3 regions of the Streptomyces sp. NPDC021225 genome follow, and region 3 is predicted to be linked to each of the others. Evidence: riboswitches for the same ligand, from Rfam matches in the RefSeq annotation. Region 3 holds a riboswitch; each other region holds the start of a gene.

Region 1 (3,268 bases), on a different contig from region 3:
TCCGCGCCCCGTCGTGGTGCCCCGGTTCAGGGCTGGGAACCCGGCTCGACGGCGGTGACCTCGAATACGCCCCCGCAGACCCGGAAGGAGCGCGCGGATACCTTGATGGAGCGGTGGGAGTCCGGGGGGTAGGCCCGAATTTCGGCCGCGGTCCGCCAACAGGGCTTGTCGGACAGGCCTTTGTTCACCGTGTGCAGACTCGCGTAGGCGCTGTCGCCGGGTTTCAGGACGACCGTGGGGCGCCCCGGTCCGCGGCGGGTGGCGGGGTCGCCGATAGCGGCGCCGGGGGCGTCGAGGAGCGAAACGCCGGGATACCCGGTCAGCGTGCAACTGGCCGCGCCGGTATTGGTGAAGGCCAGGGGGACATAGACATTGCCCGCGCCGATATCCGCCCGGCCGGTGGACAGTTTCAGCTGATCCTTGGAGCAGATGCGGCGGACAGCGGGCGGGGCGGCGGAGCCGGCCTCGGTGGTGACGGACGGCTCGGCCGCGCTCGGCGCCTTCGAGGCCGGATCGGCCTCGGGCGGGGCCGTGCTGGGCGCAGCGGTGCCGGGCCGGGCGGTGCCCGTGGCCGAGTGGGACTTGCCGGCCGAGCCGGGCGGCGCGGGCGCCCCCGACGTCGTATCGGAGCCGCAGGCGGTGACCGCGGCCAGGGCGCCGACGACCAGCGCGGATATGGATAAGACCGGCGGCCGGCGCCTCGCGGGCGCCCCGCCGTGTGGCTGTGTCATGGCCAACCTCCTGTGGGTCGGGCCTCCGGCGGCTCGTCGGCCGCCGCACCGAGTGCCCCGACAGCCCCCGTCCGTTCCCCTTCCCACTCCCCTTCCCTCGATGGGCGCCCTTATTCCGGTCGATATGCGACTCCGCCGCGCGGCCCCAGCATTAATCACATAATTACGGCAATTCGGCATTACGGATTCCGGGCCGCAATCACCCCATCCGGAAAGCCGTGACCCGGGTCACATTTCATCAGCGGCGTGATCGATTTCAGGACACAGGTCCGTCGAGACCTTGTCGTGACCAAAACGGTGTGTTTACTGTGCCGCACCCGGCGCATTCGCTGCGGCGGGTCCTCCTCCGCCGGAGCGCCGAGTCCTGCCGTGGTGGAGGGGTGACACGACGACCTGTCACGGCAGGAGCGGGGGAACCAGGTAGGCGCCGTGCCGCACGACATCGGGCGGTACGGCTAGGGGTGAAGTCGCGCCGCGGTGCCGGGGGGCACCGGGGAAGGCGCGGCCGGGCAGCTCCCGCCCGAACCCGACAGCTCACCTCGCAGGCGTCAGGAGAGGATGAGCTCAATGGCTGCACGCGGACGTCACCGACGGCCCCGGCCCCGACGCGTCTCCCGCGCCTCGCTCGCGTTCACCGCGGGCGGCGCCGGGGTCGCGCTGCCCCTCATAGGCGTCGGCCAGGCGAACGCCGCCTCCGTCGACACCTGGGACAAGGTGGCGGAGTGCGAGTCCACCGACAACTGGAGCATCAACACCGGGAACGGCTACTACGGCGGCCTCCAGTTCTCCCAGTCCACCTGGGAGGCGTTCGGCGGGACGACCTACGCGTCCCGGGCCGACCTGGCCTCCAAGGACCAGCAGATAGCCATCGCCGAGAAGGTGCTCGACGCCCAGGGGCCCGGCGCCTGGCCGGTCTGCTCGGTCAAGGCGGGCCTGACCCGCGGCGGCCAGCCCGCTGACGTCTCCCCCGGCACCTCGGGCTCCTCCGGCTCCTCCCAGGCCGCTCCCAGGACGGCCCCGAAGGCCACACCGAAGGTCACGCCGAAGGACGCCCCGCGGGCCGCTCCGAAGGCCACCACCAAGGCCGTCGACCAGAGCGCGGCCGCCACCGGGCGCTCCGCCGCCTCGTACACCGTGGTCGGCGGCGACACGCTGTCCCGGATAGCCGACGCCCGGGATGTGGACGGCGGCTGGCAGCGGCTCTACGAGGCCAACCGCCGCGTCATCGGCGGCGACCCCGACCTGATCTACCCCGGTCAGAAGCTCACCCTCGACGGCAGCGGGTCCCCGGCCGCGAAGACGCCCGAGAGCCGGCCCCGGGCCGAACAGCCAAATCAAGCCAAGCAGCGCGCCGAGCAGGCGGACCGGGCCAAGCAGCAGCGGGCCGAGCAGGCGGCCAAGCAGCGGATCGAGCAGGCGCAGAAGGCGCGCGAGCGCGCCGCGAAGTCCGGCTCGTCGGCGCGCTCCTCCTCGTCCTTCACCACCCCGGTCGCCAGCCACGGCATCGGAACCGCCTACGGCGTCTCCGGCAGCAACTGGTCCAGCGGCCACCACACCGGGGTCGACTTCCCCGTCGCCACCGGCACCCAGGTGCGGGCCGTGGGCTCGGCCGAGGTGGTCGCCGCGGGCTGGGGCGGGGCGTACGGCTACCAGGTGGTGCTGCGCCACCCCGACGGCATGTACAGCCAGTACGCGCACATGTCGGCGCTGTCCGTCCACGTCGGCCAGTCCGTGTCCGGGGGCCAGCAGCTCGGCCGTTCCGGGGCGACCGGCAACGTGACCGGGCCGCATGTGCACTTCGAGATACGTACCGGGCCCGACTACGGCTCCGACGTCAACCCGCTCGCCTACCTCCGCTCCAAGGGCGTCCAGATCTGAGAAATCCGATGTGAAAGGTGTCGTGAAGGGTGCTCTGCCGCGGCCCGGCGCCGCGGCAGACCGGCCCTACATCACCAGATGTGCCTTCGCGTGCGTGACCTCCTCGATGTCACCGCCCGCCTTCGAGATCAGCCGGTGAGCGAGGTTGTTCAGCGCCCGCGCCGCCGCGATCTCCTCGCCGACCCGCGGCTGTGCCGGGTCGTCGGGATTCCGGTTCGCGCGACCCTGAGCCAGGATCTCGGTCCCGTCGTGCATCCTCAGCCGGACGACCGCCTCGGTGAGAGGTCCGAGCTCACGGAACTCCATTTCGATGTCGCATCCCACGATCGTCTCCATCGCGGTCATCACCTCCTGCTTCATTTACCAGGATGCGCCCCACCCGGCAGATCGGTCGACCGGGAGAGCAGGTCGACGACCTCGGCGTCACTGGTCTGCGAGAAGTCCTGGTACCACTCGCCGACCGCCGAGAACTCCGGTGGGGTCGACAGACACACCACGTCATCCGCGTCCTGACGCAGCGCCTCGGCCGCGTCGGGCGGCGCGACCGGGACGGCCAGCACCACCCGGGCCGCGCCCTGGGCGCGGGCGACCCGGCAGGCGGCCCGGGCGGTGGCGCCGGTGGCGATCCCGTCGTCCACGACGATCACCGTCCGGCCGCC
Region 2 (3,268 bases), 180 kb from region 3:
ACGGAGGCAATGGCTTCTACGGCGGTCTCCAGATCACCTTGGACATGTGGAAGAAGTACGGCGGCCAGCAGTACGCCCCGCGCCCCGACCTCGCCAGCCGCTCCCAGCAGATAGCCATCGCCCAGGCGATCCTCGGCGACCGCGGGCCGGACGCCTGGCCGAGCTGTGCGCTGGGTGCCGGGCTCGCCGACCTCGGCGACGCGCTGGACGGGAACTCCGGCGGCAAGGGCGGGCCGGAGGCCAAGGATTCGGAGGAGCCCACGGGGATCGACGACTCCAAGACGGGGGAATCGTCCGGTAATTCCGGTCAGTCCGATAACTCCCGTGAATCCGATAACTCGGAGGAGTCCGGTAAGTCCGACAAGACCGGGACGCCGGATCCCTCCGCGACCGGCGACGGCGCGGACGGCAGCGCGGTCGATGGCGCTTCCGACGGGAAGGGCCACGGCAAGTCCGGCGACTCCGACCGCGCCGCCGACGAGACGTCCCGCGGGGAGGGCGGCGCGCCCTCCGGCGCCGACAAGGGCGCCAAGGGCGACAAGGTCGACGAGGACTCCTCCGCGCCCACCGGCCGCCACCGCGGCGCACCCGACGCCCAGGAGGGCGAGTCCGGGGACGCGTCGGACGAGGCGCGGCCCTCCGGGCGGCACGCCTCGCGCGGCGGCGAGGGCCGCACCGAGATCACGCTTCCGCCCCTCGGCCGCGAGGACTCCAGCGTGCGCACCGATGACGCCTCGTCAGACACCGTGGACGGGCAGGAGGCCAACGGAGACTGGGCCCGGCTGTACCAGAGCGACAAATCGCTCATCGGGGGCAACCCCGGCCTCATCCACCCTGGTCAGCGTCTCGATCTCAGCGCGAGGTAGCGGCAGTTCGGGGTGAAATGCCCGATCTGGCGGCAGTGAGACATACATCTCGTCACATCGCCCGGCCTGTGCCTCCTGTCCGATCTTTCCGTACCCGGCCTCACCTGCGTAGATGTGGGACGGCTGGGTGCGGATCGGGCCGCCTTCGCTGAGATATGGGGGTTTGAACCTCATCGGAAGGTGTGTTTAACGTCTTCCCGCTCGCTACCGCGGGCACCGTCGATCGTCACGCCGAGTCCTGCCGGCGGTCGGGGGGAACCAGACGCGTCAGCGCCGAAGGCAGGAGCGGGGGACCCAAGGTAGGTGCCGCGGCGGCCCGGAGACGGGCTCGGTCGGCTAGGGGTGAAGACGGACGCGGTCAGCCGCGTCCGGCCGGGCAACTCACGTCCGAACCCGACAGCTCACCTCGTAGGCGTCGGTGAGGAACGAACATGCGTAACGACAAGGGTAAGCACCGCCGTCCCTCGAAGGTCACCCGCATCGCCGCACTCGCCGGCGTCGCCGGTGCGGCCATCGCCGCACCGATCCTGGGGGCCACCTCCGCCTCGGCCGCGACCACCGCCCAGTGGGACAAGGTCGCGCAGTGCGAGTCCGGCGGCAACTGGTCCATCAACACGGGCAACGGCTTCTACGGCGGCCTCCAGTTCACCAACTCCACCTGGGCCGCGTACGGCGGTACGTCCTTCGCCTCCCGCGCCGACCTGGCCACCAAGGACCAGCAGATCCAGATAGCCGAGAAGGTCCTGGCCGGGCAGGGCAAGGGCGCCTGGCCGGTGTGCGGCACGGGGCTGACCACCAGCGGCACCCCGACCCCCTCCAGCTCCACCACGCAGTCCTCGAAGCCGGCCCAGCCTGCCAAGCCGGCCCAGCCCGCGAAGCCGGCCCAGCCTGCCAAGCCCGCCCAGCCCGCCAAGCCGAAGGCGCAGCCCCGCGGCGAGGGTCAGCACGCCGCGCGCGGTGAGGCCCGCCACACGTTCAAGAAGGGCGACGGCGAGTACAAGGTCAAGTCCGGCGACACCCTCTCCAAGATCGCCGAGGCGCACCACGTCAAGGGCGGCTGGAAGAAGCTCTTCGAGCTGAACAAGGACATCGTCGAGGACGCCAACCTCATCTACCCGGGCCAGCAGCTCCACCTCGGCTGACCCCCCGCCGGGACCGTTCCCCCCAGCCCGGCGACCGCGACCCCGACATCCCCGAGGACCGCCCCGGCCGGGCGCGCCGCCCCCCCACCTGAGGCGCGCCCCGCCGGGGCTTCGTCGGGCCCGGCCCCCGGGCCCGTTAGGCTCATGCCGGAGAACGACAGACCCATACGAAGGAGAACCTCGTGCCGTCCATCGACGTCGTCGTAGCTCGCGAGATCCTCGACTCGCGAGGCAACCCCACGGTCGAGGTCGAGGTCGGCCTCGACGACGGCAGCACCGGCCGTGCCGCCGTGCCCTCCGGTGCGTCCACCGGTGCCTTCGAGGCCCTCGAACTCCGCGACGGTGACAAGAACCGTTACGGCGGCAAGGGTGTCGAGAAGGCCGTCCTCGCCGTCATCGAGCAGATCGGTCCGGAGCTCGTCGGCTACGACGCCACCGAGCAGCGCCTGATCGACCAGGCGATGTTCGACCTGGACGCCACCCCGGACAAGTCCTCGCTCGGCGCCAACGCCATCCTCGGCGTCTCGCTCGCCGTGGCGCACGCCGCGTCCGAGGCCTCCGACCTCCCGCTCTTCCGGTACCTCGGCGGGCCGAACGCCCACCTGCTGCCGGTCCCGATGATGAACATCCTCAACGGCGGCTCGCACGCCGACTCCAACGTGGACATCCAGGAGTTCATGATCGCGCCGATCGGCGCGGAGTCCTTCTCCGAGGCGCTGCGCTGGGGCACCGAGGTGTACCACACCCTGAAGTCCGTGCTGAAGGAGCGGGGCCTGTCCACCGGCCTCGGCGACGAGGGCGGCTTCGCCCCGAACCTGAGCTCCAACCGCGACGCCCTCGACCTGATCGTCGAGGCGATCAAGAAGGCCGGCTACCAGCCGGGCCAGGACATCGCGCTGGCGCTCGACGTGGCCGCCTCCGAGTTCTACAAGGACGGCACCTACACGTTCGAGGGCAAGGCGCGCAGCGCCGCCGAGATGACCGCGTACTACGCCGAGCTGGTCGACGCGTACCCGCTGGTCTCCATCGAGGACCCGCTGAACGAGGAGGACTGGGACGGCTGGAAGACGATCACCGACCAGCTCGGTGACAAGGTCCAGCTGGTCGGCGACGACCTGTTCGTCACCAACCCGGAGCGGCTGGCCCGCGGTATCGAGAGCGGCACCGCGAACTCGCTGCTGGTCAAGGTCAACCAGATCGGCTCGCTGACCGAGACCCTGGACGCGGTCGAGCTGGCCCAGCGCAACGGCTTCAAGTGCA
Region 3 (3,268 bases):
CGGCCGCGACCGGTATGAGACCCGGGTCGGGCTGAAGAAGATCTACTGGCGGAACATCGACCACTGGTCGACGATCTACGACGTCCCGATGCCGTACAGCCAGTTCTTCGACGGCGGCCAGGCCTTCCACTCCATCTCGGGGAGCGTGTGGTCGCCGCCCGGCTCCCACGGCTGCGTGAACATGCGCAAGGCGGACGCCAAGAAGTACTGGAGCCTGCTGCGGAACGGCGACGACGTCTACGTGTACGGCCGCAAGCCCGGCACCTGAGCCACCGTCTCCCGGGTCCCGGGAGACGGGTTCCGGGTCCCGGTGGGCCGACCGCCCTCCGGGACCCGGGAAGCCGCTACGCCGGCCGGACGCTGCCGTAGATCGGCATCTCGGTGATCGGCGCCTTCTTCACCACATCACCCGGCTTCGGGGCATGAATCATCATTCCGTCGCCTATATAGAGGCCGACATGGCTGATGTCGTCATAGAAGAAGACGAGATCGCCCGGCTGGAGGTCGGCGGTCGACACCCGCGTGCCGACCTTCACCTGGTCCCAGGTCGTGCGCGGCAGTGAGACCCCGGCGGCCTTCCAGGCGGCCTGGGTGAGCCCCGAGCAGTCGTAGGAGTTGGGGCCGGTCGCGCCCCAGACGTACGGCTTGCCGACCTGGGCACGCGCGAAGGCGATGGCCTTGTCGGCCTTGGTGGTCTGCGAACTGGAGGAACCCGAAGAGCCCGAGGAGCCCGACGAACCCGAAGACCCGGACGAGCCGGCGGACCCCGAAGAGCTGGAGCCGCTCGCCTGTTCCTGCTGTTTCTGCTGCGCCTGCTGCTCCTGCTGTCGCTTCGCCGCCGCCTCCCGCTGCTGCCGCGCCAGCTCCGCGGCCTTGCGCTGGGCCTCCTCTTCCTTCTTCTTCTCAATCGCCGCCAGCCGCGCCTTCTCCTCCGCGGTCAGCTTCGAGAGCAACTGGCGCGCCTGGGTGAGCTTGCCCTGGACGGTCTGCTTCTGGGTCTTCAGCTCCTGTTGCGAGCGGGTCAGCGTGGCCAGGCTCTCACTGGCCTTGGTGCGCTCCTTGGCGGCCGTGGCCTGTTGGGTCAGAAAGTCGTCGACGGCCTTCTTCTGCCCGCTGGACAGCCGGTCCATCAGATGGGACTGGTCGAAGATGCCCTTCGGATCCGAGGCGAACAGCAGCGTCGCGGCGCTGGAGGCCATGCCGCCGTTGCGGTACTGCGCGGCCGCGAGGCTGCCCAGGGTGCGCCGCGCCTCGTTCAGCTTCTCGGTGCGCTTGGCGACGCTGTCCAGGAGCTGGTCGACCTTGGCGCGCTGCCGGCCGGTGCGCTCCTTGGCCGCGTTGTAGCTCTGGGTGGCGGACTCCGCCTGGTGGTAGAGGGTGTCGACCTTCTTCTTGACCTCTTCGACCGACGGCTTCGGCTTGCCGGGCTCGGCGCTCGCCGTCTGGGAGAGGAGGGTGACGGATGCGAGGGCGGCCGTCGTGACGCCGACGGCGGTGCGGCGGCCGGTGGCCGAGTCCAGTATTCGGGTCCGCGGCTTGCGGTGCGACGCCAAGGGAGGCGACTCCTTCCGTGGACCGCCTACCGGGTTAGCTGTCGGGTTCGGGCGTCGGAAGGCTGCCCTACGGACCGGATGGTGACGGCCGACGTCGCCACATGGTCCGATTCACCCCAGTGGTGCCTCTGGGTCCCCGGCTCCGGCTGCCTCGCGGCGGGACCGGACTCGGCGGAGACAGCCCGTGTCGACGCGGTCGCCGACGGGTTCCGGACCGCCTGATCGAGGACGGTAGTGGGCTTGTGGGGCTCATGTGAAGCCTGGTGTTCGAATTGTCCCGAAACCGTTTCGTGACATCCGCACGTACGCTGTCAGTGCGGCAGCCTAGACTCGGTGAGCGATGAGCAGCCTCTTTGACGACAGCTTCCTGGCGGACCTCGGGCCCTCGGACGAGGAGCCTCCGCCGCCCGAGGACGACGGCCACCCCGCAGCTGAGGGCGTTCCACACGACCTCTTCGACGGGAAGTTCGACGCGCCCGTCCCCAGGGAGGCGTACTACCGCGACGGCGCGGCGCGGCCCGCGGTGGACACGTCCGCGCTGCTCGAGGGGATGAACGAGCAGCAGCGGGCCGCCGTGGTGCACACCGGCTCGCCGCTGCTGATCGTCGCGGGCGCCGGGTCGGGCAAGACCAGGGTGCTCACCCACCGCATCGCGTATCTGCTCGGCGCGCGCGGGGTCCACCCCGGCCAGATCCTCGCCATCACCTTCACCAACAAGGCCGCGGGCGAGATGAAGGAGCGGGTCGAGGAGCTGGTCGGCCCGCGCGCGAAGGCCATGTGGGTGTCGACCTTCCACAGCGCCTGTGTGCGCATCCTGCGCCGGGAGTCCAAGAAGCTGGGCTTCACCTCCTCCTTCTCGATCTACGACGCGGCGGACTCCAAGCGGCTGATGGCGCTGGTGTGCCGGGATCTCGACCTGGACCCGAAGCGGTATCCGCCCAAGTCCTTCAGCGCCAAGATCTCGAACCTGAAGAACGAGCTGATCGACGAGGAGACCTTCGCCGGGCAGGCCGCGGACGGCTTCGAGAAGACGCTCGCCGAGGCGTATGTGATGTACCAGTCGCGGCTGCGCGAGGCCAACGCCCTCGACTTCGACGACATCATCATGACGACGGTCAATCTGCTCCAGGCGTTCCCCGACGTCGCCGAGCACTACCGCCGCCGCTTCCGGCACGTCCTGGTCGACGAGTACCAGGACACCAACCACGCGCAGTACACGCTGGTGCGCGAGCTGGTCGGGCCGGGCCCGGTGGCCGCCGCGGACGGCGGCGCGGACGAGGGCGAGGTGCTCGGGGCCGCCGAGCTGTGCGTGGTGGGCGACGCCGACCAGTCGATCTACGCCTTCCGGGGCGCCACGATCCGGAACATCCTCCAGTTCGAGGAGGACTACCCGGACGCCACGACCATCCTCCTGGAGCAGAACTACCGCTCGACCCAGACGATCCTCAGCGCGGCCAACGCCGTCATCGAGCGCAATGAGAACCGGCGCCCGAAGAACCTGTGGACCGACGCCGGCGCCGGGGCGACCATCACCGGCTATGTGGCCGACACCGAGCACGACGAAGCGCAGTTCGTCGCCGACGAGATCGACCGGCTGACGGACGCGGGCGACGCCAGGTCCGGAGACGTCGCCGTCTTCTACCGGACCAACGCCCAGTCCCGTGTCTTCGAGGAAGTCTTCATCCGGGTCGGCCTGCCGTACAAGGTCGTCGGCG

The links. Region 3 has a riboswitch for cyclic di-AMP ahead of ACH4S9_RS30210 (NlpC/P60 family protein). Riboswitches for the same ligand answer to the same signal wherever they lie in the genome.
Region 1: another riboswitch for cyclic di-AMP. It lies ahead of ACH4S9_RS38340 (transglycosylase family protein); the one in region 3 lies ahead of ACH4S9_RS30210 (NlpC/P60 family protein).
Region 2: another riboswitch for cyclic di-AMP. It lies ahead of ACH4S9_RS29375 (transglycosylase family protein); the one in region 3 lies ahead of ACH4S9_RS30210 (NlpC/P60 family protein).

What each region holds. Positions count from the first base shown of each region.
Region 1 covers NZ_JBIRPV010000013.1:76,712-79,979, reverse strand. The annotation lists gene ACH4S9_RS38345 (DUF4232 domain-containing protein) at 27-731, opposite strand; cyclic di-AMP (ydaO/yuaA leader) riboswitch at 1,111-1,293, shown strand; gene ACH4S9_RS38340 (transglycosylase family protein) at 1,299-2,609, shown strand; gene ACH4S9_RS38335 (dsRBD fold-containing protein) at 2,676-2,969, opposite strand; partial or broken gene ACH4S9_RS38330 (phosphoribosyltransferase) at 2,996-3,268, opposite strand, start outside.
Region 2 covers NZ_JBIRPV010000007.1:119,130-122,397, reverse strand. The annotation lists gene ACH4S9_RS29380 (transglycosylase family protein) at 1-866, shown strand, start outside; cyclic di-AMP (ydaO/yuaA leader) riboswitch at 1,128-1,296, shown strand; gene ACH4S9_RS29375 (transglycosylase family protein) at 1,298-2,008, shown strand; gene eno (phosphopyruvate hydratase) at 2,191-3,268, shown strand, end outside.
Region 3 covers NZ_JBIRPV010000007.1:302,975-306,242, reverse strand. The annotation lists gene ACH4S9_RS30215 (L,D-transpeptidase) at 1-268, shown strand, start outside; gene ACH4S9_RS30210 (NlpC/P60 family protein) at 345-1,553, opposite strand; cyclic di-AMP (ydaO/yuaA leader) riboswitch at 1,561-1,737, opposite strand; gene pcrA (DNA helicase PcrA) at 1,894-3,268, shown strand, end outside.